DNA from 4 places in the Streptomyces sp. NPDC001204 genome. Region 4 is predicted to be linked to each of the others. Evidence: riboswitches for the same ligand, from Rfam matches in the RefSeq annotation. Region 4 holds a riboswitch; each other region holds the start of a gene.
The links. A riboswitch is a leader RNA that binds a small molecule or an ion and turns the genes downstream of it on or off. The one in region 4 is predicted to bind cyclic di-AMP.
Positions count from the first base shown of each region.

Region 1: linked by a shared signal. The riboswitch ahead of ACWC91_RS26235 (transglycosylase SLT domain-containing protein) and the one ahead of ACWC91_RS11100 (NlpC/P60 family protein) in region 4 are both predicted to bind cyclic di-AMP.
Region 2: linked by a shared signal. The riboswitch ahead of ACWC91_RS23045 (C40 family peptidase) and the one ahead of ACWC91_RS11100 (NlpC/P60 family protein) in region 4 are both predicted to bind cyclic di-AMP.
Region 3: linked by a shared signal. The riboswitch ahead of ACWC91_RS20615 (LysM peptidoglycan-binding domain-containing protein) and the one ahead of ACWC91_RS11100 (NlpC/P60 family protein) in region 4 are both predicted to bind cyclic di-AMP.

Region 1 covers NZ_JBSFJL010000021.1:46,245-53,843, reverse strand. Annotated here, with positions in the region: gene ACWC91_RS26240 (polyprenyl synthetase family protein) at 273-1,283, opposite strand; cyclic di-AMP (ydaO/yuaA leader) riboswitch at 1,768-1,953, shown strand; gene ACWC91_RS26235 (transglycosylase SLT domain-containing protein) at 1,959-2,444, shown strand; gene ACWC91_RS26230 (HAD family hydrolase) at 2,472-3,275, opposite strand; gene ACWC91_RS26225 (FAD-dependent oxidoreductase) at 3,411-4,613, opposite strand; gene ACWC91_RS26220 (carboxylate--amine ligase) at 4,701-5,939, opposite strand; gene fahA (fumarylacetoacetase) at 6,154-7,365, shown strand; gene ACWC91_RS26210 (M56 family metallopeptidase) at 7,551-7,599, shown strand, end outside.
Region 2 covers NZ_JBSFJL010000017.1:52,970-60,568, forward strand. Annotated here, with positions in the region: gene ACWC91_RS23030 (ANTAR domain-containing protein) at 1-41, opposite strand, end outside; gene ACWC91_RS23035 (ATP-dependent Clp protease proteolytic subunit) at 225-860, shown strand; gene ACWC91_RS23040 (hypothetical protein) at 868-1,176, shown strand; cyclic di-AMP (ydaO/yuaA leader) riboswitch at 1,548-1,729, shown strand; gene ACWC91_RS23045 (C40 family peptidase) at 1,733-2,206, shown strand; gene ACWC91_RS23050 (ATP-binding protein) at 2,265-2,720, opposite strand; gene ACWC91_RS23055 (helix-turn-helix domain-containing protein) at 2,948-3,808, shown strand; gene ACWC91_RS23060 (DUF397 domain-containing protein) at 3,843-4,073, shown strand; gene ACWC91_RS23065 (8-amino-7-oxononanoate synthase) at 4,127-5,254, opposite strand; gene bioB (biotin synthase BioB) at 5,403-6,656, shown strand; gene ACWC91_RS23075 (adenosylmethionine--8-amino-7-oxononanoate transaminase) at 6,649-7,599, shown strand, end outside.
Region 3 covers NZ_JBSFJL010000014.1:80,038-87,636, reverse strand. Annotated here, with positions in the region: gene ACWC91_RS20630 (nucleoside triphosphate pyrophosphohydrolase) at 1-383, shown strand, start outside; gene ACWC91_RS20625 (cytochrome P450 family protein) at 500-1,753, shown strand; gene ACWC91_RS20620 (LysM peptidoglycan-binding domain-containing protein) at 1,977-3,026, shown strand; cyclic di-AMP (ydaO/yuaA leader) riboswitch at 3,209-3,376, shown strand; gene ACWC91_RS20615 (LysM peptidoglycan-binding domain-containing protein) at 3,381-4,103, shown strand; gene eno (phosphopyruvate hydratase) at 4,352-5,638, shown strand; gene ACWC91_RS20605 (FtsB family cell division protein) at 5,801-6,277, shown strand; gene ACWC91_RS20600 (DUF501 domain-containing protein) at 6,303-6,908, shown strand; gene ACWC91_RS20595 (Ppx/GppA phosphatase family protein) at 6,905-7,599, shown strand, end outside.
Region 4 covers NZ_JBSFJL010000006.1:154,354-161,952, forward strand. Annotated here, with positions in the region: gene ACWC91_RS11080 (DUF3105 domain-containing protein) at 1-307, opposite strand, end outside; gene ACWC91_RS11085 (RrF2 family transcriptional regulator) at 461-904, shown strand; gene ACWC91_RS11090 (globin domain-containing protein) at 1,022-2,233, opposite strand; gene glnA (type I glutamate--ammonia ligase) at 2,561-3,922, shown strand; gene ACWC91_RS11100 (NlpC/P60 family protein) at 4,025-5,251, opposite strand; cyclic di-AMP (ydaO/yuaA leader) riboswitch at 5,260-5,439, opposite strand; gene ACWC91_RS11105 (bifunctional [glutamine synthetase] adenylyltransferase/[glutamine synthetase]-adenylyl-L-tyrosine phosphorylase) at 5,770-7,599, shown strand, end outside.

The sequences.
Region 1 (7,599 bases), on a different contig from region 4:
CCGTCTTCGGCGGCGGCTGTCCTTCTGCACTGGGGTGTCACCCTCAGCCGCCATTCTCACCCAGATCGGTGAGCAGTGGTGTGGTCCGTGGTTTCCATCTGACCAAATCGGCGGGGCGGAAGCGTCAGACCCCGGAGCCAACTCCGTGTACGCCTGCGGTATGACACACAAAGGGCGACGCCTCCCCACCCCGTAGGGGTAGATGTGGAGAGCGCCGCTCGAAGGGGCTGCCCGGCGGGGGCGGCCGGTGAGGCCGCGGAACCGGACGGGCGTCAGCCGGCCCGGTGCACCACCGCGTCGCACAGCTGGAGCAGGGCGGCCTTCGCGTCGCACTCCCGCAGCGGCGCCAGCGCGGCCCGCGCCTCCTCGGCGTAGCGCACGGTGTCACGGCGGGCGTGCTCCAGCGCCGGGTGCGCCCGCAGCGCCGCCAGCGCCTCCGCGTGCCGCGCGTCGTCGCTCAGGTCGGAGTCCAGCAGCTCGCACAGGGCGATGTCCTCGGCCAGCCCCAGCCGGGCCGTGCGCTCGCGCAGCCGCAGCACCGGCAGGGTGGCGATGCCCTCGCGCAGATCGGTGCCGGGGGTCTTGCCCGACTCGTGCGAGTCGGAGGCGATGTCCAGGACGTCGTCCGCCAGCTGGAAGGCGACGCCCAGCCGCTCGCCGTACTGCGTCAGCACGTCCACGACCGTCTCGTCGGCGCCGGACATCATCGCGCCGAACCGGCACGACACCGCCACCAGCGACCCGGTCTTGCCGCCCAGCACGTCCAGGTAGTGGTCGACCGGGTCCCGGCCGTCCTGCGGACCCGCCGTCTCCAGGATCTGCCCGGTGACCAGCCGCTCGAACGCCACGGCCTGCACCCGCACGGCCTCCGGGCCGAGGTCGGCGAGGATCTGCGAGGCGCGGGCGAAGAGGAAGTCACCGGTCAGGACCGCGACCGAGTTGCCCCAGCGGGTGTTGGCGCTGTCCACCCCGCGGCGCACGGCGGCCTCGTCCATCACGTCGTCGTGGTACAGCGTCGCCAGATGGGTCAGCTCCACCACCACGGCCGAGGGCACGATCCCCGGCGCGTACGGATCCCCGAACTGGGACGCGAGCATCACGAGCAGTGGCCGGAACCGCTTCCCGCCCGCCCTGACGAGATGCTGCGCGGCGCCCGTGATGAACGGGACCTCGCTCTTGGTGGCTTCGAGCAGCCCTTCCTCGACAGCCGCCAATCCGGCCTGGACATCGGCTTCGAGAGCCTGGTCCCGCACGCTCAGCCCGAATGGCCCGACGACGGTCACGAGGGGTCTCCTGTCTGCTGGTGTCTGCTGGGGATTACACGGTTTGTCGATAGGTCGCTGCCCTCACTCAAGTCAGCGTATCCGGTCACGTTTCGATCACCGATATCGCCCACCTATACGGGCCAGGCCACTTCACCCGACGTGACCACCATCACGTGTCAGCCACACGGCCCATCCACACTCACACATGAAGTCCGATTCACCCCTATTGGGGTTTCAATTCTCTTTAGTGGTATTTGCTCTTCGGCTGCCCGAGCCGTGACTTGGGACACACCCCCTTCCATCCACGCCGCCTCTCGCATTCCTTCACATCCCCTTTACACCAGTCGAGTTGACCCTTGGCAGATGCAAAGGATCAAGCACCACATACCCCCCAGACCAAGGTCAAATAGGGCGATGTGTGATTCCGGCACTTGTTCGGGACATGTGCTCTCGCATACGTTCCCGGCACCGACGGGCGGACGCCGAATCCTGCCGCCGCCCGTAATCCCAACGACCGAATGAACCACGGCAGGAGCGGGGGACCCAGGTAAGCCGCCGGGCCGGGCGTCGTACGTACCGCGTACACCGCACCGGAACGGCTTGGGGTGAAGCCGCGCCCTTCAAGGCGCGGCCGGGCACCTCCCAGCCCGAACCCGACAGCTCACCTCGCAGGCGACGGAGAGGAATTCCCCCATGCCTGCAAACGGTCAGCGCAGCTCTTCCCGCACCGCCCGCCTCGTCCGCGCCCTCGCCGTCACCGGCACGGGCGCAGCCGTCCTCGCCGTGCCGCTGCTCGGCGCCACGACCGCGTCCGCGGCGACCCCGGCCACCGTCCGGACGGCCGCCAGCTTCGGCTACTCGAACAACCTCGACGGCTGGATCCGGGCCTCCCTGGCGGTCATGGCGGAGAAGGGCATCCCGGGCTCCTACAACGGGATCCACCGCAACATCATCCGCGAGTCCTCCGGCAACCCGCGCGCCATCAACCTCTGGGACTCCAACGCCAAGAAGGGCATCCCGTCCAAGGGTCTGCTCCAGGTCATCGACCCGACCTTCCGGGCCTACCACGTGAACGGCACGTCCTGGGACATCTACGACCCGGTCGCCAACATCACCGCCGCCTGCAACTACGCGGCCAAGCGGTACGGCTCCATCGACAACGTCTTCGGCGCGTACTGACCGGACCGCGGCCGGCGCACGCACCGACTAGACAAACAGTCGTTCGAGGACGACGGCGATGCCGTCGTCCTCGTTCGACGTCGTGACCTCGTCGGCCACCGCCTTGAGCTCGGGGTGGGCGTTGGCCATGGCGACGCCCCGGGCGGCCCACTGGAACATCGGGATGTCGTTCGGCATGTCGCCGAAGGCGAGGGCGCTCTCGCGGCCCAGTCCCAGGTGTTCGGCGGCCAGCGCCAGTCCGGTCGCCTTGGTGATGCCGCACGGCTGGAGTTCGACGGTCCCGGGGCCCGACATGGTGACCGTGGCGAGGGAACCCACCGCGCCGCGGGCCGCCTCCGCCAGCTCGTCGTCGGACAGCGCCGGGTGACGCAGCAGCACCTTGCTGATGGGCGCGCGCCACAGGTCGTCGCGCCGTTCGACCCGTACGGCGGGCAGCGCCGGGTGCGGCATGAGATACCCCGGCTCGATGAGCGTGAGCCCCTCGACCCCGTCCTGGTCGACCGCGGCGTACACCTCCCCCACCTCGGCCTCGATCTTGCCGAGGGCGGTCTCGGCCTGCTCCCGGTCCAGGGTGACCGACCACAGCAGGCGGTCGCTGCCGGCGTCGTAGAGCTGTGCGCCCTGACCGCACACCGCGAGCCCCGTGGTGCCGAGGACGTCGAGCAGTTCCCGCACTCTCGGTGCCGGCCGTCCGGTCACCACGAGGTGCCGGGCACCTGCGGCCGCCGCCCTCGCGAGCGCGGCGAGGGACCGTTCGGACACGGTGTGGTCGCCGCGCAGCAGCGTTCCGTCCAGGTCGGTGGCGATGAGGGCATGTGCGAGGGCGGCCATGATCAGAGAATACGGATGCCCCGGCCCGCCGGCTCGACCGGAGCCGGACGACCGCGACGGCCACCGTGCTCCCGGCTCCCTCTCTTCAACTCCCTTGCCTGTGAGGGCGCTTCGGCCCAGCGGACGAGGTTCCCCTCAACCGTGCCTGGCCGCGAGGTGTGCGGCCAGCCGCGGAGAGGCGAACTCCGTGCCGCACACGAACCGCATCACCGGCCCGTACGAGGCCGCCGCCGGCAGCCCCGTGAAGTAGAGGCCGGGTACCGAGGAGACGTAGCCCGCGCCGAGCCTCGGGGCGCCGCGGCTGACCGCGAGTCCGGTGCGCAGCTCGTGGCCGAGGAAGCCCATCGCGGCGATGTCGACGCGGTAGCCGGTGGCCGCCATGACGTGGTCCGCCTCCAGTTCCCGGCTCTCGCCCGCGAGGGTGCGCACCGTCAGTACCGGACGCCCGCCCCTGACCTCGGCGCGCACGATGCCGCTCACCTCGTGGACCGGCACCGCCGGCTCGAAGCGCTCGCGCAGCCACCAGGCGCCGAGCGGGCCGAGGACCCGGCGGACCAGATGGTGGCGGACCCCGGCCGGGAGGTACCGGAAGGGCTGCGGGTGGTAGCTCAGCGCCCACAGCGACCAGGCCCGGCCGAACGGCGACTCGGGCCGGAACCTCGGCTGCTCCCAGGGCGGGGCGCCGAAGGCGACCGCGCCTCGGCCCCGCGCCACCACCCGCACCCGCGCCCCGGCCTCCGCCGCGAGCACCGCCGTCTCCAGCGCGGACTGGCCGGCGCCGACGACGATCAGCTCCTTCCCGGCGAACCGGCCGAGGTCGTGGTGCTGGGAGCTGTGCGAGAGCGGCCCGGTGGGCGTGGGTCCGTCCGGCACCGCCGCGGCCAGCTCCGGCGGCAGATGGGACAGGCCCGACAAGCCCGTCGCCACCACGACCGCGCGGGCGGTGAACTGCTCCCCGGAATCCGGCTTCAGCTCGAAGCCGCCGCCCGGCCGCCGGTCGACCGACACCACCCGCACCCGCTCCAGCTCGGGCACCAGCCTGCGCTGGAACCACTCGCCGTAGGCGATGAAGGTCTCCACCGGGATGATGTCCTCGTCGGTCACCAGCGGTCCGATGCCGGCCGCGGCGCAGTAGTCGGCGAGGGTGTGGCCACGCTGCGGGCAGTCGATGCCGGAGGCGGCCGGGGTCGACTTCAGCAGCATTCCGGCGGGCATGTGGTCGCGCCAGGCGACCATGGGCTCGCCGAAGACGCGGACCGGGATGCCCCGGGCGCGCAGATGGGCGGCGGTGGACAGGCCGAACGGCCCGGCACCGATGACTGCCACCGGTTGGTTCACGAAGTCCCTCCCCAGGACGTGCTCACGTCACTTCGTGGGCCGGCTCGGGCGGCGGGACGGGCCGCCCGCACACGCTCGTGCTCCGCCCTAACCGGTCGTGCCGCCGCGGCGGTTGGTCCGCCACAGCTGATAGAGGTGCCGGGCGCCCGGCCGCACGAAGCGGGCGAGCATCGTGAGGAACGGCAGCGGGTCGTCGCCCGCGAGCCAGGCCAGCTCGGTGCCGCTCGGCCTCGCCGGCGCGTGCGGCGTGGTGTAGCCGCTGCGGCGGTAGGCGAGCAGGGCGGGCAGGTCGATGTTCTCCACGACGTACCGGTGGCCGGCGCGCTGCTCGCCCTCCGGGACGGGCCGCCCGGTGAGGTCGAGGTGCATGGCACGCACGACGTCCACGCCCGACTCGCTCTCGAAGAGCCGGAACTGCGCGCCCATGCGCGGATTGAAGTCGAGGAGCTTGTACTGCCCGTCGCGCCGGTCGAAACGCAGGTCGAGGTCGACGATGCCGGTGAAGCCGATCTGCTTGATGAACCGCGCGGCGAGGTCGGCGAGTTCCGGGTTGTCGACGACGTACGCGTTCGCCGTCATGCCCGCGTGCGGCGGCCAGGAGCGGACCTTGACGCCGGTGAACATCGCGAGCGGGACCGAGTTCTGGTCGAAGTAGGCGTGCACGATCCAGTCCTCGGCCTCCTCCCGCGGCAGGTACTCCTGGAGGATCACGCCCGGCCGCTCGCCCCAGTCCCGGGCCAGGGCCAGCAGCCCCTCGCGGCTGTTGATCCTCGTGGTGCCGTTCACCGCGGGGCTGCTGCGCCGGACGAACGCCTCGCGGTTCTTGGCCACCACCGGGAAGCAGGCCTTCTCGGCGAACGCCACGATGTCGTCGTACGACTGCGGGAAGGCGGCCGTGGGGCTCGGGATGCCGTGCTCCACGCACAGTTCGTGCAGACCCTGCTTGCTGGCCACACGGCGCGGCAGGCCGGGGGCGACGGGCGGGAAGAGGAAGTGGCCTTCGAGTTCGTCCTGGTGCTCGGCGATCAGGACGGCGGCCTCCTCGTCGGTGGGCACCAGGACGGTGGGCCGGCCGATGCGGCGGCCGATCCGCAGCAGGCCCTCCACCAGACGGTCCGCGCCCTCCGTGCCCCTGGTCGGCCAGACGAACGCGCGTTTGAGATAACGGGATGAGGCCGCCGGTGTGTAGGCGTCCTCGGTGATCGCGTACATCGGCACGCCCAGACGGCCGAGGCTGCGGATCGCGCCCACCCCGCCGTGGTGCAGCGGGTAGTCGCCGAACTTCACGATCAGGCCCGGGACCTCACGGTCGGCCCGGAAAGGCACACTGACGGCATTCCTGGCCACGGGTCCCCCCACGTGTCCCCCCTAAGGAGCGGATCCACCCCGTCCGCGTCCCCAGAGGACGCTAAGCCGGAATTGCCCCCTCCCACAAGACCAATTCGGACATTGCAAACTCTTTAGACACTGCCCAAGACATGCGACGCCCCCGTAACGTGTGGCCCGATCACATGGAATTCCGGAAAGGAAGGCAGTACCCATGCCCCCCTTCGAGGTCCCCGAGGGCGACCCCTTCGGTCCGCACAACCTTCCCTACGGCGTCTTCTCCCCCGCCGGGTCATCGGAGAGGACCGTGGGCGTCCGGCTCGGCGACCACGTGCTCGACGCGGGAGCGGCGGCGCGGGCACTCGGTTCGCCGTACGCCGGACTGCTCGCGCGGCCGACCCTGAACCCACTGCTGGCCGCGGGCCGCACCGCGTGGTCCGACGTGCGGCGCGCGCTGACGTCGTGGGTGACGGTGCCGGCCCACCAGGAGACCGTCGCGCCCTTCCTGCACCCGCTGTCCTCGGTGACCCTGCACCTCCCCTTCGAGGTCGCGGACTACGTCGACTTCTACGCCTCGGAGAACCACGCCCGGAACGTGGGGCAGATCTTCCGCCCGGACGCCGAGGACTCGCTGACGCCCAACTGGAAGCACCTGCCGATCGGTTACCACGGCCGCTCCGGCACGGTGGTGGTCTCCGGCACGGACGTGACGCGCCCGTCGGGCCAGCGGAAGGCCCCCACGGACCCCGCGCCGGTGTTCGGCCCCTCGGTCCGGCTGGACATCGAGGCGGAGGTCGGCTTCGTGGTGGGCGCGCCCTCGCGGATGGGGCAGCCGGTCGCGCTCGGCGACTTCCGCGAGCACGTCTTCGGGCTGTGCCTGCTGAACGACTGGTCGGCGCGCGACATCCAGGCCTGGGAGTACGTCCCGCTCGGGCCCTTCCTCGGCAAGTCCTTCGCCACGTCGGTGTCGGCGTGGATCACTCCGCTGGACGCGCTGGACGAGGCGCGGGTGGCCCCGCCGCGGCGGACCCACCCGCTGCTGCCCTACCTGGACGACTCCGCGGACGAGCCCGGCGGTTACGACCTGCGGATCTCCGTCGCGATCAACGGCCACGTGGTCTCCGAGCCGCCCTTCTCCACCATGTACTGGACGGCCGCTCAGCAGCTCGCCCACATGACGGTCAACGGCGCGTCCCTGCGCACGGGCGACCTGTACGGCTCGGGCACGGTGAGCGGACCCGCCGAGCACGAGCGCGGCTCGCTGCTGGAGCTGACCTGGAACGGCCGGCAGCCGCTGGAACTCCCCGACGGCAAGCGGGCGTTCCTGGAGGACGGCGACGTGGTGACGCTCTCGGCCTGGGCACCGGGCGCGAACGGCGCGCGGGTGGGGCTCGGGGAGGTGACCGGGCGGATCGTCTCGGGCTGAGCGGAGCCCTGCGGCCCTTCCCACGCCGGGGATTTGGTGGTGGCGGACCCCTGACTCCCGGTGCCCGTGGCCGTCATACTGGCGGCAGGCCGTGCGCGTCCGGCGCGCCGGCCGGCCGCACAGCACCGCTCCACCGCACGACCCCGACACCCGCCCACCTCCGACGAGGATCCGGAGTCCGAGGCATGACCGCCTGCCTGCTCCTGCTGAGCGCCGTGGCGCTGACGCTCGCCG
Region 2 (7,599 bases), on a different contig from region 4:
GGCGGGAGAGGGTGCCGCTCGGACATCGCGAAGAACACCATGGCCAGTCCCCTGGGTCGTCGAGCCGCCGTGCTTCCAGCTTCACCCCGCAGGAGGCCGTGCACGACCCGGGACCGTTCCCGCATCCGGCCCGGGGAAGCCCTCCGCGACTTATGTACGTCCTGTACGTTTTTAACAGAGGCCGCTCCAACCGGAGCCGGCGCTGCCGCATGGAGGGGTGTGCCATGACGCGACCGTCCGCCCGCTACGTCCTGCCGGAGTTCACCGAGATCACCAGCGTCGGCCGGCGCTCCCTTGATCCGTACGCGAAACTGCTCGAGGAGCGGATCGTCCTCCTCGGCACACCGATCGACGACACCGCGGCGAACGACGTGATCGCGCAGTTCGTCCACCTGGAGCACCGGACGCCCGAAAGGGACATCTCGCTCTGCATCAACTCCCCGGGCGGCTCGTTCAGCGCGACGCCGGCCGTCCACGACACGATGCGGTACGTGTGCTGCGACGTGGAGACGATCTGCCTGGGCCAGGCCGTCGCGTCCGCGGCGGTGCTGCTGGCCGCGGGCACCCCGGGCAAACGGTACGCACTGCCGGGCGCCCGCGTCATCCTGCGACAGCCGTCACTGCCCGAGCCGGTCGAGGGCCAGGCGTCCGACCTGGCGATCCAGGCGGACGAGCTGACACGGATGCGCGCCCGCCTGGAGGAGCTGCTCGCGCTGAGCACCGGGCGGTCCGCGCGGCAGGTGCGGACCGACCTGGCGCGGGAGCAGGTGCTGGACGCACAAGAGGCCCTGAAATATGGCCTGATTGACCGAATCATCCAGAACCGCGGGGCCACGCGCACCGCGCCGGACGCGGAGTGAGCCGCCGATGCCGCCGCCCGAGCCGCCACCCCTGCCGGCGCCGACCCGCGCCGAGGCGGAGCTGATCGACCAATACCTGGAGGCGGCCGACCTGCTGGGCCGCGTCAACCCGGGACGGCCCGGAGACACCTGCCGGGCCCTGAGGGCCGCCCAGGCGCTCGCCGGCAGGGCGGTGGAGCTGCGCGACGCCCTGGCGCTGGTGCACCGGCGGGACGAGACCGAGCTGCACACGGACGTTCTGGCCCGGGCCCTGCGGGTGCTGGACGGCGAGCGGCGCACGGCCCGTGTCACCCTTCCCCCCGACTGCGGAAGTTGACGTCGTCCACAGCCGCGGCCTTGGCGGGTGAAGGGACCCTTCTGTCTGGACACGGGGTGAAATCACCCCGAATGACCGACCGCCTTTCGGTGTAGGTTCAACTCCCTTTTCGAGACCGCCGCAGTCGCCCAACACGCCTCCCCGAATGGCGGAATGAGGTGCTCCGGTGCTGGTCCGGGGGTCGTCGCGGGCGGGGGCAGCCGTTCGATCGCGAGGGTGTCCACCCGAACGGGCGCGTGGTGAGTAACAACACAAACACGCGGTTCCATTGGGATTTTCGGACATCCGTAGGTGAAGATCCCTGTCTGACGACAAGCCCCCGCCACAACGGCGGGGCGGTCCGGGCGGACGCCGAGTCCTGCCGCCGCCAGGATGACCGGTCGACAGAAGTGGATCGGCAGGAGTGGAGGACCCAAGCACGACGGGTCGCCGGAACGGTCACGCCATGGCCGGTCCGAGCAGCCCTTGGGGTGAAGCCGCGACAACGCGGCCGGGCAACTTCGCCAGCCCGAATCCGACAGGTCATCCTTCACAGGCGGCTGACGAAGGGTTGCGCATGACTGCGCTCAATCGTGTCCCGTCGCTGATGGCCCGGGCCGGCACGGCCTCGGCCCTGACCCTGGCCGCCGTGGGCGGCTCGATCGTGGTCCCGGGTGTGGCCTCCGAGGCCTCGGCCGTGACGACCGCGAACACGGCACTGCGGATCGCGGCGTCCAAGCAGGGGTCGCCCTACCAGTGGGGCGCCACGGGGCCGCGGAGGTTCGACTGCTCCGGGCTCACGCTGTACTCGTTCAAGAGGGCGGGCAAGAAGCTCCCCCGCACGGCCGCACAGCAGTACAACAACAGCCGGCACATCTCCGCGAGCAGCCGCCGAGCCGGGGACCTGGTGTTCTTCCACTCGGGCTCGCACGTCTACCACGTGGGCATCTACGCCGGGAAGGGCAAGATCTGGCACGCTCCGAAGACCGGGGACGTGGTGAAGCTCCAGAAGATCTGGACGAAGAGCGTCTGGTACGGCCGGGTCAGCTGACCCGGCCGCAGTGCGGTGCCGTGCGGTGGCGGAGCTTCGACGTCGTCACCGCACGTTCCTACGGTTCCTGACCCGCGGCAGTCACCGGGCGGGCGGGAACCGTCCACGGAAGTTCGATGCAGACCGTCTTGCCGCCCTCCCGCGTCGGCCGCACGGTCAGTCTGCCGCCGCACTCGGCGGTGAGCCACCGGATGATCACCATGCCCCGGCCGTTGTCCTGCTGGACGGCGGCCGGCAGGCGTTTCGGGAACCGGGGGTGGCTGTCGGTGACCCCGATGCGCAGTCGTTCGTCACGCACGAGGACGAGGTCCACCGTGAAGGTGGGTGACTGCCCCAAAGTGTGCTGTACGGCGTTGGTGGCGAGTTCGGACACGATGAGCCGGACCGTCTCGGCGGTGTCCGCGGACGGCGGCAGGCCCCACTCCGCGAGCGTGCCGGCCACATAGGCACGGGCCGCGCAGACCGAGGCGGGATCGCTCGGCAGAGTGACGGATGCTTCCAGATGGTCTGCCATGGCGATGTCGTCCCTTTCCCACGGGGCCGGAGTCCGACACTTGGCGGATGGTTCGAGTACGGTCCCGCACTGGTGCTTCGCCGTCAGACTGCCATCACCTCTCCGGTCTCGGTGGCGATCCACCGAGATATGCATATATCTGTCGCTCGATGCGGTGAACTCTGCGACGGCAGACCGTATCCGGAGCGGGTCGCGTGGAGCGTTCAGAGGGAGCGAGGGAGTAGCCCATGCAGCACGGTCCCGAGGTGCGCCGCCGGAAGCTGGGCGCCGAACTGCGCGCGCTGCGCACCGGCGCGGGTCTCACCAGCGGTGAGGCGGCCCGCCTGGTCGGCTGGCACCAGTCGAAGGTCAGCCGGATCGAGACCGGCACCAGCGGGGTGAAACCGGCCGACGTGCGCTCGCTCCTGGACGCGTACGCGGTCCACGACGCCCAGCTGCGCGAGCTGCTCCTGGTGCTCGCGGGGCTGGACGACGGCGGCGACCGGCACCACTGGTGGCACGCCTATCGCGGAGTGCTGCCGCCGACCTACCGGGACTTCATCAGCCTGGAGTCGCAGGCGAGCGGGATGCGCACCCTGGAGACCTCGGTCGTCCCCGGACTGCTCCAGACACCCGAGTACGCCCGCGCGGTCACCCGGGCCGCCGTGGACGGGCTGGACGAGGACCGGCTGGACGCGCTGGTGGAGGTGCGGCTGGCCCGCCAGGACGTGCTGCGCTCGCGACCGCCGCTGGAGCTGGACGCGGTGCTGGACGAGGCGGTGCTGCGCAGGGAGGTGGGCGGGCCCGAGGTCATGAGGCGGCAGCTGGAGCGGCTGACGGAGGCGGCCCGGCTGCCCCAAGTACGGCTCCAGGTGTTGCCGTTCGCCGCCGGCGCGCACATCGGGATCACCGGCCCTTTCGTTATCTTCTCGTTTTCGAACGCTTCCGATCTGAACGTGGTGGTTCTCGACCACTTGACGAGTAGCCTCCACCTCGAGCGGAAAGAAGACCTAGAGGCCTACGCCGAGGCCTTCGACACCCTGCGGATCCACGCCCTCTCTCCCGAGGACTCGTTGGACTTCATCGCCGGGATACGCCAGACCCCCTGACGGCGCACAACCGCGTACCGCGTAAGGAGGCCCCATGTCCACTCCGCCTCGGCACGTACCTTCCAGTACCGATCTGCACGGCGTGCACTGGCTGCGCAGCAGCTACAGCACGGGAGCCAACAACTGCGTCGAGACGGCCCGGCCCGCCACGGGACCGTGGGCCGGGCTGCTCGCCGTGCGCGACTCCAAGACCCCGGCCGGGCCCGCGCTGCTCTTCTCCCCCGCGAGCTGGGCAGTCTTCACGGCCGCGGCACACCGCACCTGACGGACAATCCAGTCATATCCACACCCGGTGGCGCCCGGCCGTGTCACGCCGACTCATGGTCGTGTTCCACCGATCACCCCTACAGCGTGTTCGATCTGCGCCCCGGAGAGGTCCGCGCGGGCGGTCAGCCGCAGCCGTGAGATGCCGTCGGGCACGGAAGGAGGACGGAAGCAGCCCACGGCCAGCCCGGCCGCCCGGCAGTCGGCCGCCCATCGCACGGCCCGCTCCGGGGACGGAGCGCGCACCGAGACCACCGCGGCGTCCGGACGTACCGCCTCCAGGCCCGCGGCGGTCAGGCGTGCGTGGAGTTCGGCCGCCACCGCACGCGCGCGTGCCGCCCGCTCCGGCTCGCGGCGCAGCAGTCGCAGCGCCACGAGGGCGGCACCCGCGGCCGCGGGCGCGAGACCGGTGTCGAAGATGAACGTCCGGGCCGCGTTGACCAGGTGGTCGATCACCCGCGCGGGCCCGAGGACGACTCCGCCCTGACTGCCGAGCGACTTCGACAGCGTGGCCGTGACGACCACGTCGTCGGCGCCCGCCAGCCCGGCCGCGTGCGCGGCGCCGCGGCCGCCCTCGCCCAGGACGCCCAGCCCGTGGGCGTCGTCGACGACGAGACCGGCGCCGTGCTCCCGGCAGACCGCGGCGAACTCCGCCAGCGGGGCCGCGTCACCGTCGACCGAGAACACCGTGTCCGACACGAGCACGGCCGGGCCCTCGTGCGTTCCGAGGGCCTTGCGCACGGCGTCCGGGTCGGCGTGCGCGACGACCTGTGTCGTGCCCCGGGCCAGCCGGCAGCCGTCGATGAGCGAGGCGTGGTTGCCCGCGTCGGAGACGACGAGCGAGCCGTGCGGCGCGAGCGCGGTGACCGCGGCCAGGTTCGCTGCGTATCCGGAGGAGAAGACCAGCGCAGCCTCGAAGCCGCAGAATCCGGCCAGTTCGCGCTCCAGTTCGGCATGGAGTTCGGTGGTGCCGGTGACCAGCCGGGAGCCGGTGGAGCCGCCGCCCCAGGTACGCGCCGCGGCCGCGGCCCCCTCGGTCACCTCCGGATGGCGGGCCAGCCCCAGGTAGTCGTTGCCCGCGAGGTCGAGCAGCGGTGAGTCGGCGGGGCGGGGCCGCAGGGTCCGTACGAGTCCGGCCCGGCGGCGTGCGTCCACCTGCTCCTCGATCCAGCCGAACGCCATGGGTCCTCCGGGGCTTTTGTAGGCAGTGGACAGACCCTAGCGGCAGGGCCGGCCGCCCATGATGTGGCAATACCCACATGTCGATGCGCCCGTCGTTGTGCGGAGTCTCCTTGGCCGCGGACCGGGCCGTAGGACAGGATCAGCTCTCATGAACCTGCTGAACACGCTGGTGGACAAGGGGCTTCGGCGCGAGTCGCCGACCCGCGAGGAAGCTCTGGCCGTACTGGCCACCTCCGACGACGACCTGCTCGACGTGGTGGCCGCGGCAGGGAAGGTGCGCCGCCACTGGTTCGGCCGGCGGGTGAAACTCAACTATCTCGTCAACCTCAAGTCGGGCCTGTGCCCCGAGGACTGCTCCTACTGCTCCCAGCGCCTCGGCTCGAAGGCGGACATCCTCAAGTACACCTGGCTCAAGCCCGACGACGCCTCCAGGGCCGCCGCGGCGGGGCTGGCGGGCGGCGCGAAGCGGGTCTGCCTGGTGGCCAGCGGGCGCGGTCCGACCGACCGCGACGTGGACCGGGTCTCCGACACCATCAAGGCGATCAAGGAGCAGAACGAGGGCGTCGAGGTGTGCGCCTGCCTCGGTCTGCTCTCCGACGGCCAGGCCGAACGGCTGCGCGAGGCCGGGGCCGACGCCTACAACCACAACCTCAACACCTCCGAGGCGACGTACGGCGACATCACGACCACCCACACCTACGCCGACCGGGTGGACACGGTGCACAAGGCGCACGCGGCCGGGCTGTCCGCCTGCTCCGGGCTCATCGCCGGGATGGGCGAGAGCGACGAGGACCTGGTCGACGTGGTCTTCTCGCTGCGCGAGCTGGACCCGGACTCCGTCCCGGTGAACTTCCTGATCCCGTTCGAGGGCACACCGCTCGCCAAGGAGTGGAACCTGACCCCGCAGCGCTGCCTGCGGATCCTGGCGATGGTCCGGTTCGTCTGCCCCGACGTGGAGGTACGGATCGCGGGCGGCCGCGAGGTGCACCTGCGCACCATGCAGCCCCTCGCGCTGCACCTGGCCAACTCGATCTTCCTCGGCGACTACCTGACCAGCGAGGGACAGGCGGGCAGGGCCGACCTGGAGATGATCGCGGACGCCGGGTTCGAGGTGGAGGGCGCCGACCAGGTGACGCTGCCCGGGCACCGGGTGTCGGCCGGGGGCGGGTGCGGGTCCCACGACGGCACGGGGTGCGGGTCCCACGACGGCTCGGGATGCGGATCGCACGAGGGGACCGGGTGCGGGTCGCACCAGGATGGCGGGGTCTGCGGTTCCGCCGCGGCGCCGGCGGAGGAACCGGCATCAGCACCGGCCGCGACCGCGGCCGGCAACGAGCCGCGCACGGATCTCGTCTCCGTACGCCGCCGGGGCGCCGGAACGGACCTCGCGCCCAATGCCTGAACCGCGCGCCACGCCCGGACCGGGCGTGCCCGAGCTGCTGGAGCTCGACCGGCGGCACGTGTGGCACCCGTACGGGCCCATGCCCGGCCGCCACGAACCGCTCGTCGTGGAGTCGGCGAGCGGGGTACGGCTGCGGCTCGCGGACGGCTCGGGCGAACTCGTCGACGGCATGTCGTCGTGGTGGGCGGCGATCCACGGCTACAACCACCCGGTGCTGAACGAGGCCGCGCGGGAGCAGTTGGAGCGGATGAGCCACGTGATGTTCGGCGGGCTCACGCACGAGCCCGCCGTCCGGCTCGCGAAGCTCCTTGTCGACATGTCGCCAGAGGGCCTCGAGCATGTGTTCCTCGCCGACTCCGGTTCGGTGTCGGTGGAGGTCGCGGTCAAGATGTGCCTCCAGTACTGGCGCTCGCTCGGCCGCCCGGACAAGCGGCGGCTGCTGACCTGGCGGGGCGGCTACCACGGGGACACCTGGCAGCCGATGTCCGTGTGCGACCCCGAGGGCGGGATGCACGAGCTGTGGTCCGGTGTGCTGCCGCGTCAGGTCTTCGCGGACGCGCCACCGGCCGAGTACGAGGAGGCGTACGCCGACCATCTGCGGGAGACGGTCGAACGGCACGCCGGCGAACTGGCCGCCGTGATCGTCGAACCGGTGGTGCAGGGCGCGGGCGGGATGCGCTTCCACTCCCCCGCCTATCTGCGGGTGCTGCGCGAGGTGTGCGACGCGCACGGCGTGCTCCTGGTGTTCGACGAGATCGCGACCGGGTTCGGGCGCACCGGCGCCCTGTTCGCGGCGGAGCACGCCGCCGTCACGCCGGACGTGATGTGCGTGGGCAAGGCGCTGACCGGCGGCTATCTGACGATGGCGGCGACGCTGTGCACCGCTCGGGTGGCCGAGGGGATCTCACGCGGCGAGGTGCCGGTGCTCGCGCACGGCCCGACG
Region 3 (7,599 bases), on a different contig from region 4:
CCATCGACGACGTGGCCGGCACCATCGTCGCCAAGCTGATCCACCGCCACCCGCACGTCTTCGGTGACGAGACCGCCACCACCCCGGAGGAGGTCAAGGCGCACTGGCTGCGCACCAAGGCCGAGGAGAAGCGGCGCACCTCCGTGACCGAGGGCGTCCCCCTCGGCCAGCCCGGCCTCGCCCTCGCCGCCAAGCTGGCCTCCCGGGTCCGCACGGCGGGCCTGGAGGTCCCCCTCCCGGCGAGGGAGGGCTTCGGATACGAGCTGCTGGCACTGGCCGCCCGCGCCGAGGCGGAGGGCGTCGACCCGGAGGCGGCACTGCGCGCGGCGGCGCGCGCGTACCGGGACGCGATCGTGGAGACAGAGGGCACCCGAAGGCCCTGAGGGGCGCGGGCGGGGCGGCAGGGTGCCGGGGACATCGCCGCCGGGGACGGGGAGGGCCGGGGCGGCGGCAGGGGCGGAAGCCCTTGCACCGGATTCCCGGCGCTAGGGTCAACCGTATGCACGACCAGCCACCAGCCCTGTTCACCTGGGAGTTCGCCAGCAACCCCTACCCGGCCTACGCCTGGCTGCGCGAGCACGCCCCCGTGCACAGGACCCGCCTGCCCAGCGGAGTGGAGGCCTGGCTGGTCACCCGGTACGCGGACGCCAGGCAGGCCCTGGCGGACCAGCGGCTGTCCAAGAACCCGGCGCACCACGCCGAGTCCGCGCACGCCAAGGGCAAGACCGGCATCCCCGGCGAGCGCAAGGCCGAGCTGATGACCCACCTGCTGAACATCGACCCGCCGGACCACACCCGGCTGCGCCGGCTGGTCAGCAAGGCGTTCACCCCGCGCCGCGTCGCCGAGTTCGCCCCGCGTGTGCAGGAGCTGGCCGACGGACTCATCGACGGGTTCGCCGGGCGCGGCACCGCCGACCTCATCCACGAGTTCGCCTTCCCGCTGCCCATCTACGCCATCTGCGACCTGCTCGGCGTCCCCCGCGAGGACCAGGACGACTTCCGGGACTGGGCGGGCATGATGATCCGCCACGGCAAGGGCCCGCGCGGCGGGGTCGCCCGCTCGGTGAAGAAGATGCGCGGCTATCTCGCGGAACTCATCCACCGCAAGCGCGAGGCGCTCCCGGCCGAGCCCGCCCCCGGCGAGGACCTCATCTCCGCGCTCATCCGCGCCTCCGACCACGGCGAGCACCTCACCGAGAACGAGGCCGCCGCCATGGCCTTCATCCTCCTGTTCGCCGGTTTCGAGACCACCGTCAACCTCATCGGCAACGGCACCTACGCCCTGCTCACCCACCCCGAGCAGCGGGACCGGCTCCAACGGTCCCTCGCCGAGGGGGACGGCGGCCTGCTGGAGACGGGAGTGGAGGAACTCCTGCGCTACGACGGGCCGGTGGAGCTGGCCACCTGGCGCTACGCCACCCGGCCGCTCACCATCGGCGGGCAGGACATCGCCGCCGGCGACCCGGTCCTCGTCGTCCTCGCCGCCGCCGACCGGGACCCGGAGCGGTTCGCCGGCCCCGACGTCCTCGATCTCGGGCGGCGTGACAATCAACACCTCGGCTACGGACACGGCATTCACTACTGCCTCGGCGCACCGCTCGCCCGCCTGGAGGGCCAGACCGCGCTGGCCACCCTCCTCACCCGGCTCCCGGACCTGCAACTGGGTGCGGATCCAGCCGAGTTGCGCTGGCGCGGAGGGCTCATCATGCGCGGACTGCGAACGCTGCCGGTGCGGTTCACACCCGGTCGGTAAGTCGCGGGGAAGCCGGACAAGGCAGGAAAAGGCGCCTGCCGCCGCACCACGCCTACCCACTGACGGACACGAAGATGACACATGTTCAACGGTGTGATCTTCACGTGATCTGTGCGGCATGAACTTGTGACAAGCGATCGTCAGCCGATACTTTCACCCATCAGCGTGGCGCCGAGTCTGCGGTCGCCACGCGGGTCACCGCTGTCGCACGAAAGGTCTCCGCATGCTCTCCGGGAACGGTCGTCACCGTCGGCCCCGTCAGGCTCCGGCCCTCCTCGTCGCAGCCGGAGTGACCGGATCCGCCATCGCCATCCCACTGATCGGCGCCGGCGGCGCCAGCGCGGCCGACGGCAACGCGTGGGACAAGGTGGCCAAGTGCGAGAGTGGCGGCGCCTGGAGCGCCGACACCGGCAACGGCTACTACGGCGGCCTCCAGTTGACGCAGGACGACTGGGAGAAGTACGGCGGCCTCGACTACGCCTCGAGCGCCGACCAGGCCAGCCGTTCCCAGCAGATAGCCGTGGCCGAGAAGCTGCTCGCCGACAAGGGTCCCGGCGCCTGGCCGACGTGCGGGCTGCTCTCCGGGCTCAGCAAGAAGTCCGGGGCGGCGAAGGTCGACACCGGCGTGGGTGATTCGTCCGGATCCTCCAACTCCTCCGGAAAGTCCCTCACGGACGACCTCGGCCTGTCCGACTCGTCACAGACGTCGTCGGGCGATACGTCCGGTTCGTCCGACTCGTCGGATGTCGACCCTGGTTCGACCGATTCCTCCGGCTCGTCGGTCGCGTCCCCCACCACGTCCTCCCCTTCGCCGTCCTCGCCCGCCAAGAAGGGCGAGCAGGCCGAGTCCGACGCGTCCTCCGATGTCGCGGCGGGCGGGTCGCAGTCGCCCGCCGCCTCGCCCTCGGTCACGGCGCAGCCGGACTACACGGACAACTCGTGGCAGGTCGGCGGCACTTCGGCCCTGGTCGACACCGGCGCACTCAGCGGTGGGCGGCACCGCGGCGGCAGTGCCGTCGAGGACCCGGCCGACAGCCACTCGACCGCCTCCTCCGGCCGTCACGCCTCCCGTGGTGGCTCCGCGCGCGCCGTCGTCGCCGACTCCTACACCGTCCGCGCCGGCGACTCCCTCGAGTCCATCGCCGACTCCCTTGACCTCCCGGGCGGATGGGACGCGCTGTACGCGGCGAACAAGGGGGCGATCGGGTCCGACCCGAATCACATCTCCGCCGGTCAGACCCTGAATGTCCCTACCGAAACGCCCCAAAAGTAGGCGGAGTTCACGCCACGCTTCGCGCTGAATGTCCCATTCGGGGAAAGTGTGGGATGAGTCTCAGAAGCCCTGATCGTCTTTGGAATTCGGCGAAGCGCATGCCTACGGTCGTGACCGCTCGTCACCGCGAGCCCCGGCTGCCGCAACGCCGAATCCTGCCAGCGGCCGCACGGGAACAGTCGTCGCGTCAAGCGCCGTGGGCAGGAGCGGGGGACCCAAGGTAAGTGCCGCGCCGGGCAGTTGACCGGAGCGGCTAGGGGTGGAGCCGTGCCTCGTGTACGAGGCACGGCCGGGCAACTCAACCGGCCCGAACCCGACAGCTCACCTCGCAGGCGTCGGTGAGGGGATCCATCCATGCTGTTCTCCAGCAAGGGCAAGCACCGCCGTACGTCCAGGACCACCCGTGTCATCGCGCTCGCCGGTGTCGCCGGCGCCGCAGTCGCCGCCCCGCTGATGGCGGTCGGCAACGCCTCCGCCGCCACCGCCTCCGAGTGGGACGCGGTCGCCCAGTGCGAGTCCGGCGGCAACTGGTCCATCAACACCGGCAACGGCTTCTACGGCGGCCTCCAGTTCACCAACTCCACCTGGGCCGGGTACGGCGGCACCGCCTACGCGTCGCGCGCCGACCTGGCCTCCAAGTCGCAGCAGATAACCGTCGCCGAGAAGGTCCTCGCGGGCCAGGGCAAGGGCGCCTGGCCGGTCTGCGGCAAGGGCCTGTCCGGCGCCGCCTACACCGGCAGCGCCCCCTCGTCCTCCTCCTCGTCGGCGTCGGCGTCTTCCTCTTCGTCGTCGTCGAGCGGCAGCTCCGCCAAGAGCACCACCACCCGCTCGACCGAGCAGCAGGCCGCCAACCGCTCCGCGACGCGCCCCGCCCCGAGCAGGACCGTCACCACGCCCAACGGCGAGAAGGTCAAGAAGGGCGACGGCGAGTACAAGGTGGTCTCCGGCGACACCCTCAGCTCCATCGCCGCCGAGCACGGCGTCCAGGGCGGCTGGAAGAAGCTGTTCGAGCTGAACAAGAACATCATCGACAACGCCGACCTCATCTACCCGGGCCAGCAGCTCCACCTGAAGTAAGGGCCCGTACCGCCCTTCATGGGCCCCCGCCCCGGCGTGTTCCCCCCTACGCGCCGGGGCGGGTTCTTTTCGTCTCCCGCACACCCGGCCGTTCCCGAACCTTCCCCTTCCCTTTGTTCCGAGCGGGAACAAAGGGTACCGTCACTCTGTCCACGAGGCGGTCGGTCGGCCGGTCGCCGCCCCGGGACGGTTAGGCTCTAGGCGCAAGGCTCACGCCCCGCACTTCCAGCGTCACATCCCAGAAGGAGATGCTCGTGCCGTCCATCGACGTCGTCGTAGCCCGGGAAATCCTGGACTCCCGAGGCAACCCCACGGTCGAGGTCGAGGTCGGCCTCGACGACGGCAGCACCGGTCGTGCCGCCGTCCCCTCCGGCGCCTCCACCGGTGCCTTCGAGGCCATCGAGCTCCGTGACGGCGACCCCAACCGCTACCAGGGCAAGGGCGTCGAGAAGGCCGTCCTCGCCGTGATCGAGCAGATCGGCCCGGAGCTCGTCGGTTACGACGCCACCGAGCAGCGCCTGATCGACCAGGCCATGTTCGACCTGGACGCCACCGACAACAAGGGCTCGCTGGGCGCCAACGCCATCCTCGGCGTCTCCCTCGCCGTCGCCCACGCCGCCTCCGAGGCCTCGGACCTCCCCCTCTTCCGCTACCTGGGCGGTCCGAACGCGCACCTGCTGCCGGTGCCGATGATGAACATCCTGAACGGCGGCTCGCACGCCGACTCCAACGTGGACATCCAGGAGTTCATGATCGCCCCGATCGGCGCGGAGTCCTTCTCCGAGGCCCTGCGCTGGGGCACCGAGGTCTACCACACGCTGAAGAAGGTCCTGAAGAGCAAGGGCCTGTCCACCGGCCTCGGCGACGAGGGCGGCTTCGCCCCGAACCTCGGCTCCAACCGCGAGGCCCTCGACCTGATCCTCGAGGCGATCAAGGAAGCCGGCTACGCCCCCGGCGAGCAGATCGCCCTCGCGCTCGACGTCGCCGCCTCCGAGTTCTACAAGGACGGCAAGTACGTCTTCGAGGGCAAGGAGCGCTCGGCGGCGGAGATGACCGAGTACTACGAGGAGCTGGTGGCCGCCTACCCGCTCGTCTCCATCGAGGACCCGCTGTTCGAGGACGACTGGGCCGGCTGGAAGGTCATCACCGACAAGCTCGGCGACAAGGTCCAGCTCGTCGGCGACGACCTGTTCGTCACCAACCCCGAGCGCCTCGCCCGCGGCATCGAGGACGGCGCCGCCAACGCGCTGCTCGTGAAGGTGAACCAGATCGGTTCGCTCACCGAGACCCTGGACGCCGTCGAGCTGGCCCAGCGCAGCGGCTTCAAGTGCATGATGTCCCACCGCTCCGGCGAGACCGAGGACGTCACGATCGCCGACCTGGCCGTCGCCACCAACTGCGGCCAGATCAAGACCGGCGCCCCGGCCCGCTCCGAGCGCGTCGCCAAGTACAACCAGCTGCTGCGCATCGAGGAGATCCTCGACGACGCCGCGGTGTACGCCGGCCGCTCGGCCTTCCCGCGCTTCAAGGGCTGAGCCGCTTCGAGGGCCGAGCCGTTCCGGGGGCCGAGCCGCCCCGGAGGCTGAGCCGCGAAGCGTAAGGCTTCGCCAGTCGCACGTACGTCCCCGTACCCGGTCCCGTACCGTGTCCGGGGACGTACGCACGTGTGTGCACGGGCACGAACGGGAGGCGGGACGATGGCCGTCAAGGACCGGGACCGGTTCTCCACCACGACCAGGCTCAAGCTGCTCGGTGAGCAGACGGCGGCCCGTGTCTACCGTTCGCAGACCCGCCGCCAGGCCCGCCGCTCCCGTCTCACAGGCCGCGCGGCGCTGCTCGTGCTGGTGCTCTGCTCGATGGTGGTCGCCCTGGCCTACCCGATGCGGCAGTACGTCACCCAGCGCGCCGACATCGCCGACCTGCAACGGCAGAAGCGGCAGGCCCAGCAGCGGGTGGAACAACTGCGCGACCTCAAGGCACGCTGGCAGGACGACGCCTACGCCGAGCAGCAGATCCGGCGGCGGCTGCACTACGTGAAGCCCGGGGAGACCGGCTACGTCGTGGTCGACCCGGGCCCGGCCGAGCGGTCCCGCGCCGAGCGGGGGACGGCCCGCCGCCCCTGGTACGCCAACGTCTGGGACGGGGTCGACAAGTCCGACGCCTCCGACCAGTGAACTGACAGAGAGACATACGCAAGGCATGGAAACCCCACCGCCGCCCACCGAGCGCAGCAAACCCACCGAGGCGGACGTCGAGGCCTTCAAGCAGCAGCTCGGGCGGCCGCCGCGCGGGCTGCGCGCGATCGCGCACCGCTGCCCCTGCGGTCAGCCCGACGTCGTGGAGACGGCCCCGCGGCTGCCCGACGGCACGCCCTTCCCCACGCTGTACTACCTGACGTGCCCGCGCGCCGCCTCGGCCATCGGCACGCTGGAGGCCGACGGCGTGATGAAGGAGATGACGGAGCGGCTGGCCACCGACCCGGAGCTGGCGGCCGCGTACCGGGCCGCGCACGAGGACTACATCCGGCGCCGGGACGAGATCGAGGCGCTGACGGGCTTCCCCAGCGCGGGCGGCATGCCGGACCGGGTGAAGTGCCTGCACGTCCTGGTCGCCCACTCGCTGGCCGCCGGGCCGGGCGTGAACCCGCTCGGTGACGAGGCGATCGCGATGCTGCCCGAGTGGTGGCGCAAGGGCCCGTGCGTGACGCCCGCGGCGCCGTCGTCCGGCGAGGGGCGGCAGGCCGAGGCCTCCGAGGACGGCGGGTTCGCCGCCGGGCCCGCCGGGACCGAGGAGGACCGCGCATGACCCGGGTCGCCGCCGTCGACTGCGGTACGAACTCCATCCGTCTGCTGGTCGCGGACGCCGACCCGGCGACGGGCGAACTTCTGGAGCTGGACCGGCGCATGACCATCGTGCGGCTCGGCCAGGGCGTGGACCGCACCGGCCGGCTCGCCCCCGAGGCGCTGGAGCGGACCTTCGCGGCCTGCCGGGAGTACGCCGAGGCCATCAAGGAGTACGGCGCCGAGCGGCTGCGTTTCGTGGCCACCTCCGCCTCCCGGGACGCCGAGAACCGGGACGAGTTCGTGCGCGGGGTGATGGACATCCTCGGCGTCGAGCCCGAGGTGATCTCCGGTGACCAGGAGGCGGAGTTCTCCTTCACCGGTGCGACGAAGGAGCTGACGGGCCGTGCGGACCTCGCCCGGCCCTTCCTGGTGGTGGACATCGGCGGCGGCTCGACCGAGTTCGTCGTGGGCGACGACCACGTCCGCGCGGCGCGCTCGGTGGACGTGGGCTGCGTCCGCATGACGGAACGTCACCTGGTGCGGGACGGGGTGGTCACGGACCCGCCGACCGAGGAGCAGATCGTCGCCATACGGGCCGACATCGAGGCCGCGCTCGACCTCGCCGAGGAAACGGTCCCGCTGCGCGAGGCGCACACCCTGGTGGGCCTGGCCGGCTCGGTGACGACGGTGTCGGCGATCGCGCAGGGGCTGCC
Region 4 (7,599 bases):
TCGGGTAGGTCACCGGGGCGGTGGTGTGGTTGCGCTCCAGCGTGCCCTTCCAGGTCCGTACGCCGTCCGCGCGGGTGACGAAGTGCCCGCCGTCACCGTCCTTCTCCTCGCTCGCCGCGGCCGGTGCGGCGTCCGAGGACCCCGAGTTCAGGAGCACCACGCCGCCGGTGACCAGCCCGGCCACGACGACCACGCTCGCGGCCACCGTGAGCACCCGCGTGCGCCGCTCCCGGGCGCGCTGCGCCCGGCGCATCTCCTCTGTGCGGGCCTTGTGCTGTCCGGTGCCGGTCGGGTGCGCGGAGTCCATGGCGGAGTCCTTCGTGGGGGAAGGGGCGGGCGGGTGTGAGGTGCGGGCGGCCGTGCGTGCCCGAGGGGCCCGCTGATCGTAGTGGGACCGGAGCGCCCTCCGGGAGACCGCCGATAAGTTGAACGGCGGATGCGCATTATCTACCCTGTCCGCATGCGGCTGCTGCGTTCCACCGACATGGCGCTGCGCGTCCTGATGCGGCTCGCGGTCGCCGGCGAGTCGAGCCCCACGACCCGGGAGGTCGCGGGCGACATGGGCGTGCCGTACACGCACACCGCGAAGGTCGTCGCCGAGCTCCAGCACCGGGGGCTGCTCGCGGCCCGCCGCGGCCGCGGCGGCGGACTGACGCTCACCGAAGCGGGCCTCAACGCCTCGGTCGGCGCCCTCGTACGCGCCCTGGAGGGCGAGGGCGACGTGGCCGACTGCGAGGGCAGCATCCCCTGCCCGCTCAGCTCCGACTGCCGCCTGCGCGGCGCCCTGCGGCGCGCCCAGGAGGCCTTCTACGCCGCGCTCGACCCCTTCACGGTCGCCGACATGGTCGCGGCGCCGACGGGACCGCTGCTGCTGGGGCTGCCCGCCATGCGGCCGCCCACCTGAGCGCGGGGCACGCACGGTCAGCCCGGGAAGACCCGGAAGGACCCGACCGCACCGGAAGGCCGGCCGAGACGGTGCACACCGCCTCGGCCGGCCTTCGGAGCGCATCGGCCCGATCGGTCAGGCGGCCGGCTGGGCCAGCCACAGGTCCGGGCCGAAGACCTCGTAGTGGACGTCGGCCGGGGACACGCCCTTGCCGATCAGCTGCTCGCGCACCGCCCGCATGAAGGGCAGCGGGCCGCACAGGTACGCGCGCGTGCCGGCCCGGACGTCGACGTCGCCGAGGTCGACCAGGCCGGGCCGCCCGGCGCCTGCCGCGTCGTCGTCGGCATCGACGTCGTACCGCTCGTAGAAGAAGACCGGTTGCGCGTCCGGCAGCTTGGCCGTGTACGCCTGGTGGTCGGAGCGGAGCGCGTGCGCGGCGGGGGAGCGGTCGGCGTGGACCACGGTCACCGGGGCGCTGTGGCCGGTCAGGGCGAGCTGCTCCAGCATGGCGATCATCGGGGTGACGCCGATGCCCGCGGAGGCGAGCAGCAGCGGCGCCTCGGTCTCCTCCAGGACGAGGTCGCCGTACGGGGCGGACAGCTGGAGGACGTCACCCACGCGCACGTGTGCGTGCAGGTGGTTGGAGACCTCCCCGTCGGGCGTCGTGGCGTCGCCGGCCACCCGCTTGACGGCGAACTGCCGCACCGGCGATCCGGGGGCCGCGGTCAGGCTGTACTGGCGGATCTGGCGGGCCCCGTCCGGGAGCTCGACGCCGACCGAGACGTACTGGCCGGCGCGGTAGCCGGGCACCGGGGCGTCGTCGACGGGGCGGAGCTTGAAGGTGGCCACGTCCGCGGTCTCCTCGATCCGCTCGACGACCTCCCACTCCCGCCAGCCGCGCTGCTCGCTCTGCTCGTACAGGCGCTTCTCGATGGCGATGAGGGCGTTGGCCATCAGCCAGTAGACCTCGGTCCAGGCGGCGGCGACCTCCGGGGTCACCGCCTCCCCGAGCACCTCGGCGATGGCCGCGAACAGGTGCTCGTGGACGACCGGGTACTGCTCCGGTGCCACTCCCAGGGACGCGTGCTTGTGGGCGATGCGCTGGAGCATCAGGTCGGGGCGCTGGTCCGGGTTCTCCACCAGGTGGGTGGCGAAGGCCGCGATGGAGCCGGCCAGGGCCTGCCGCTGTGTGCCGGCGGCCTGGTTGCCGCGGTTGAACAGATCGCGCAGCAGCTCGGGGTGGGCGTCGAACAGTCTGGCGTAGAAGCGCTCGGTGATCTGACCGATGGCCGCGCCGACGGCGGGGAGGGTGGCGCGAACGGTGGCTGCTGACTGCTCGGACAGCATCGTGACTCCTCGATGACTCGATCGGATGGGCTCGATCGCTCGACTGATCGAAACGGTATTGAAACTTGCATTTGAGATGCAAATTATGGAGGCGTGTCCTCGGTCACGTGGGTGAAGGTTCGGCCATTACGGATGACGGTGCGAGCGGGCAAGATGGGCGGCAGAGCGGTACGTCTGCGGTACGCGGGGCGAGCGCCCTCGCGATGGCCGGGCGACGGGCCCCGCAACACGGGCGAAACGCGGCCGTGGTGGGATGCTCAGGTGCCCGACGGTCTCCCGTGACACCGAATACAGGCGGCCTGACCAGCAAGGATGGGGAAGCGGAAGATGGACAAGCAGCAGGAGTTCGTGCTCCGGACGTTGGAGGAGCGCGACATCCGGTTCGTACGCCTGTGGTTCACGGACGTGCTCGGCTTCCTCAAGTCCGTGGCCGTCGCGCCCGCAGAGCTGGAACAGGCCTTCGACGAGGGCATCGGCTTCGACGGCTCCGCCATCGAGGGCTTCGCCCGGGTCTACGAGTCCGACATGATCGCCAAGCCCGACCCGTCCACGTTCCAGATCCTGCCCTGGCGCGCGGAGGCCCCCGGTACGGCCCGCATGTTCTGCGACATCCTCATGCCGGACGGCTCCCCCTCCTTCGCCGACCCGCGCTACGTCCTCAAGCGCGCCCTGGCCCGCACCTCCGACCTCGGCTTCACCTTCTACACCCACCCCGAGATCGAGTTCTTCCTGCTCAAGAACCGCCCGCTGGACGGCTCCCGCCCCACGCCCGCGGACAACTCCGGCTACTTCGACCACACCCCGCAGGCCATCGGCATGGACTTCCGCCGTCAGGCGATCACCATGCTGGAGTCGATGGGCATCTCGGTGGAGTTCTCCCACCACGAGGGCGCCCCGGGCCAGCAGGAGATCGACCTGCGCTACGCCGACGCCCTGTCCACCGCGGACAACATCATGACGTTCCGCCTGGTCATGAAGCAGGTCGCGCTCGAGCAGGGCCTCCAGGCCACGTTCATGCCCAAGCCCTTCTCGGAGTTCCCCGGCTCCGGCATGCACTCGCACCTGTCGCTGTTCGAAGGTGACCGGAACGCCTTCTACGAGTCCGGCGCCGAGTACCAGCTCTCGAAGGTGGGCCGCTCCTTCATCGCGGGCCTCCTCCGCCACGCCGCCGAGATCTCCGCGGTCACCAACCAGTGGGTCAACTCCTACAAGCGCATCTGGGGCGGCTCCGAGCGCACCGCGGGCGCCGGCGGCGAGGCCCCCTCGTACATCTGCTGGGGCCACAACAACCGCTCGGCCCTGGTCCGCGTCCCGATGTACAAGCCCGGCAAGACCGGCTCCGCCCGAGTGGAGGTCCGCTCCCTCGACTCCGGCGCGAACCCCTATCTCGCCTACGCCGTCCTCCTGGCCGCCGGCCTGAAGGGCATCGAGGAGGGCTACGAGCTCCCGCCGGGCGCCGAGGACGACGTCTGGGCCCTGTCCAACGCCGAACGCCGCGCGATGGGCATCGAACCGCTCCCGCAGAACCTCGGTGAGGCCCTGACCCTGATGGAGAACAGCGACCTGGTCGCCGACACCCTCGGCGAGCACGTCTTCGACTTCTTCCTCCGCAACAAGCGCGCCGAATGGCACGAGTACCGCTCGGAGGTCACGGCCTTCGAACTGAAGAAGCACCTGCCGGTGCTGTAGGCGCAGGTCAGGAAGGTTTCCCGCCCATTAGGCGGAGGGGGCCGACGGTCGCGGACCGCCGGCCCCACGCCCTCACCGCTCCTGGGCGGGCCGGCACACGCCTTACGCGGGGCGGACGACGCTGTGGATCGGCATGTAGTAGATCGACTCCTCGCGGACGTTCGCGCCCGAGTGCGGCGCGTGGATCATCATGCCGTTGCCGATGTAGATCCCGACGTGGCTGATGTCGTCGTAGAAGAAGACCAGGTCGCCGGGCTCGGCCGCGGAGACGGGGACGGTCGTGCCGGCCTGCACCTGGTCCCAGGTGGTGCGGGGCAGCGAGATCCCGGCGGACTTCCAGGACGCCTGCGTGAGCCCGGAGCAGTCGTACGACCCGGGGCCGGACGCGCCCCACACGTACGGCTTGCCGATCTGGGCCCTCGCGAAGTCGATGACCTTGGCTGCCTTGGCGGCATAGCCGGTGCTCGATCCGGCATCCGCGCTCGTGCCCGCGCCCGTGCTCGATCCGGCGCCCGCGCTCGTGTCCGCTCCCGTGCCCGTTCCGCTGCTCGCTTTCGCGTCGGAGCTCTGGGCCGCCTGCTCCTGCTCGCGCTTCTGCGCCGCCGCCTTCGCCTCCGCCGCCTGCTTGCGGGCCAGCTCCGCGGCCTTCTGCCGGGCGAGCTCCTGCTTCTTCTTCTCGATCGCCGCCAGCCGCGCCTTCTCCTCGGCGGTCAGCGTCGACAGCAGATGGCGTGCCTCGCTGAGCTTCTTCTGGACGTCGACCTTGCTGGTCCTCAGATCGTTCTGCGAGGTGGTCAGCGACTCCAGGACCTTCGTCGCCTCGGTACGCTTCCTCGTCGTCGAGAGCTGTGCGGTCCGGTAGTCGTCGACGGCCTTCTTCTGCCGCTCGGTGAGCTGGCTCATCAGATGGTCCTGGTCGAAGTACTGCTGGGGATCCTTCGCGAGCAGCAGCGTCGCGGTACCGGAGATCCCTCCCGTGCGGTACTGGGCGGCTGCGAACAAGCCGAGCTCGCGCCGCGCCTCGTTCAGCTTCGCGGTGCGCTTCGCCACGTCGTCGAGGAGGCCGTTCACGCGTTTGCGCTGCGTGGTGGTCTTCTCCTTGGCCGCGTTGTACCTCTCGGTGGCCACCCCGGCCTGGTGGTAGAGGTCGTCGACTCTCTTCTGCACCTCTTCGAGGCTGGGCTTCCGGGGCTGTGCGGGCGCGGCGTTCGCCGTCTGGGACAGCAGTGCCACGGAGGTGAGGGCCGCGGTCGTCAGACCGAGGGCCGGGGACGTGCGCAGTCCGGCGATCCGGGTGGACGTGGTCCGGGCTTTGCGGTGCGACGCCAAGGGTGGCGCCTCCTTCCGTAGACCGCCTACCGGGTTAGCTGTCGGGTTCGGGCGGGTGGTCGGAAGGGCTGCCCTACCGTCCCGTGCGCGCCGTGGGGGACGCGTGAACGGGACCGATTCACCCCAGGGATGCGTGGGTCCCCGGCTCCGGCGGCCGTGAGGCGCACCGGACTCGGCGCAGGCCACCCGTCCCGGCGTTGCTCGCCGGCGGGGTACGGGGTGCCCGCCGGGCACGCTAGCCAACGCTTGTGACTGCTGTGAAGGTTGGTGCGTGATATGTCCGCTACGTTTTCGTGACTTTCACGGTGCGCATACGGATGCCTGCACTCCGATGCTTTTCGGACTTCTGGCTGAAGGAGTACCTGTCGGTGTCGCAGGGGCCGCCCCCAGCGCGGAAGGGGTGACAGGGGGTGCGTCCGGCCTCTGACCGTGCGGAAAGCTGGACCGCCGTCAGGGCTCCGGCCCGGGAGTCCGGATAGGCTCTGGCCAGGACGGGCTTGATCCGACGGGAGGCCGGGATGACGGCGCCGGGGCGCAGGAGCAGTACCTTCACGCGGCTGCTGCGGCACGGCTTCATCCATGCCTCGGACGCCGAGCGGCTGCTGGACGGGCCGGACCTCGCGCCGCTCCGGGACGATCCGGTGCTGCTGGAGGCGCTGGGCGCCACCGCCGACCCGGATCTCGCGCTGGGCGGGCTGGTCCGGCTGCTGGAGGCGCAGCCGGGGTCCAAGGCCCGCCGCGAGCTGCTCGACACGCTGATAGCGGCCAAACCGCTGCGCGACCGGCTGCTCGGTGTGCTCGGCGCCTCCACCGCGCTCGGCGACCACCTCGCCCGGCACGCGGGCGACTGGCGGGCGCTGGTCACCTACGAGCCGCGCGACCTGCACCCGGGGGTCGAGGAGTTCGAGCACGGGCTCGCCGACGCCGCCGACCCGGTCGGGCTCCGCGTCGCCTACCGGCGCTGCCTGCTGTCCATCGCCGCCCGCGACGTGTGCGGCACCACGGATGTCGCCGAGACCGCGGCCGAGCTCGCCGACCTCGCCACCGCCACCCTGCGTGCCGCGCTCCGGCTCGCGCGGGCCGCCGCGCCCGAGGACGACGCGCTGTGCCGGCTCGCGGTGATCGCGATGGGCAAGTGCGGCGGCCACGAACTCAACTACGTCTCCGACGTCGACGTGATCTTCGTCGGTGAGGCCGAGGACGGCGCCGACGAGGTCAAGGCCCTGCGCGCCGCGACCCGGCTCGCCTCGCACATGATGCGGATCTGCTCCGAGACGACCGTGGAGGGCTCGATCTGGCCGGTCGACGCCAACCTGCGGCCCGAGGGCCGCAACGGGCCGCTGGTGCGCACGCTCAGCAGCCATGTCGCCTACTACCAGCGGTGGGCCAAGACCTGGGAGTTCCAGGCGCTGCTCAAGGCCCGCCCGGTGGCCGGCGACCTGGAACTGGGCGGGCAGTACATCGCCGCGCTCGACCCGCTGGTCTGGCAGGCCGCCGAGCGCGAGAACTTCGTCGCCGACGTGCAGAAGATGCGCCGCCGCGTGGTCGAGACCATCCCCGTGGCCGAGGTCGAGCGCGAGCTGAAGCTCGGGCCGGGCGGCCTGCGCGACGTCGAATTCGCCGTGCAGCTTCTTCAGTTGGTGCACGGGCGGACCGACCCGTCGCTGCGCAGCGGCTCCACCCTGGACGCGTTGCAGGCGCTTGCCGCCGGAGGGTACGTCGGCCGTGTGGACGCCGTGCAACTCGACGACGCCTACCGGTTCCTGCGTTCCCTGGAGCACCGCATCCAGCTGTTCCGGCTGCGGCGCACCCACCTCGTCCCCGAGGACGAGGCCGATCTGCGCCGGCTCGGACGGTCGCTCGGCCTGCGCAGCGACCCGATCACCGAGCTGACCCGCGAGTGGAAGCGGCACACCAGCGTCGTACGCCGGCTGCACGAGAAGCTGTTCTACCGTCCGTTGCTCGACGCGGTCGCCCAACTCGCCCCCGGCGAGGCCCGGTTGAGGCCGGAGGCCGCGCGTGAGCGGCTGGTCGCGCTCGGGTACGCCGACCCGGCGGCCGCGCTGCGGCATCTGGAGGCGCTGGCCTCCGGCGTCACCAGGAAGTCGGCCATCCAGCGGACCCTGCTGCCCGTGCTGCTGGGGTGGTTCGCGGACTCCGCCGATCCGGACGCCGGGCTGCTGAACTTCCGCAAGGTGTCGGACGCGCTCGGCAAGACCCCCTGGTATCTGCGGCTGCTGCGGGACGAGGGGGCCGCCGCCGAGAACCTCGCCCGGGTGCTGTCGGCCGGGCGGCTCGCGCCCGACCTGCTGATGCGCGCGCCCGAGGCCGTGGCACTGCTGGGCAAC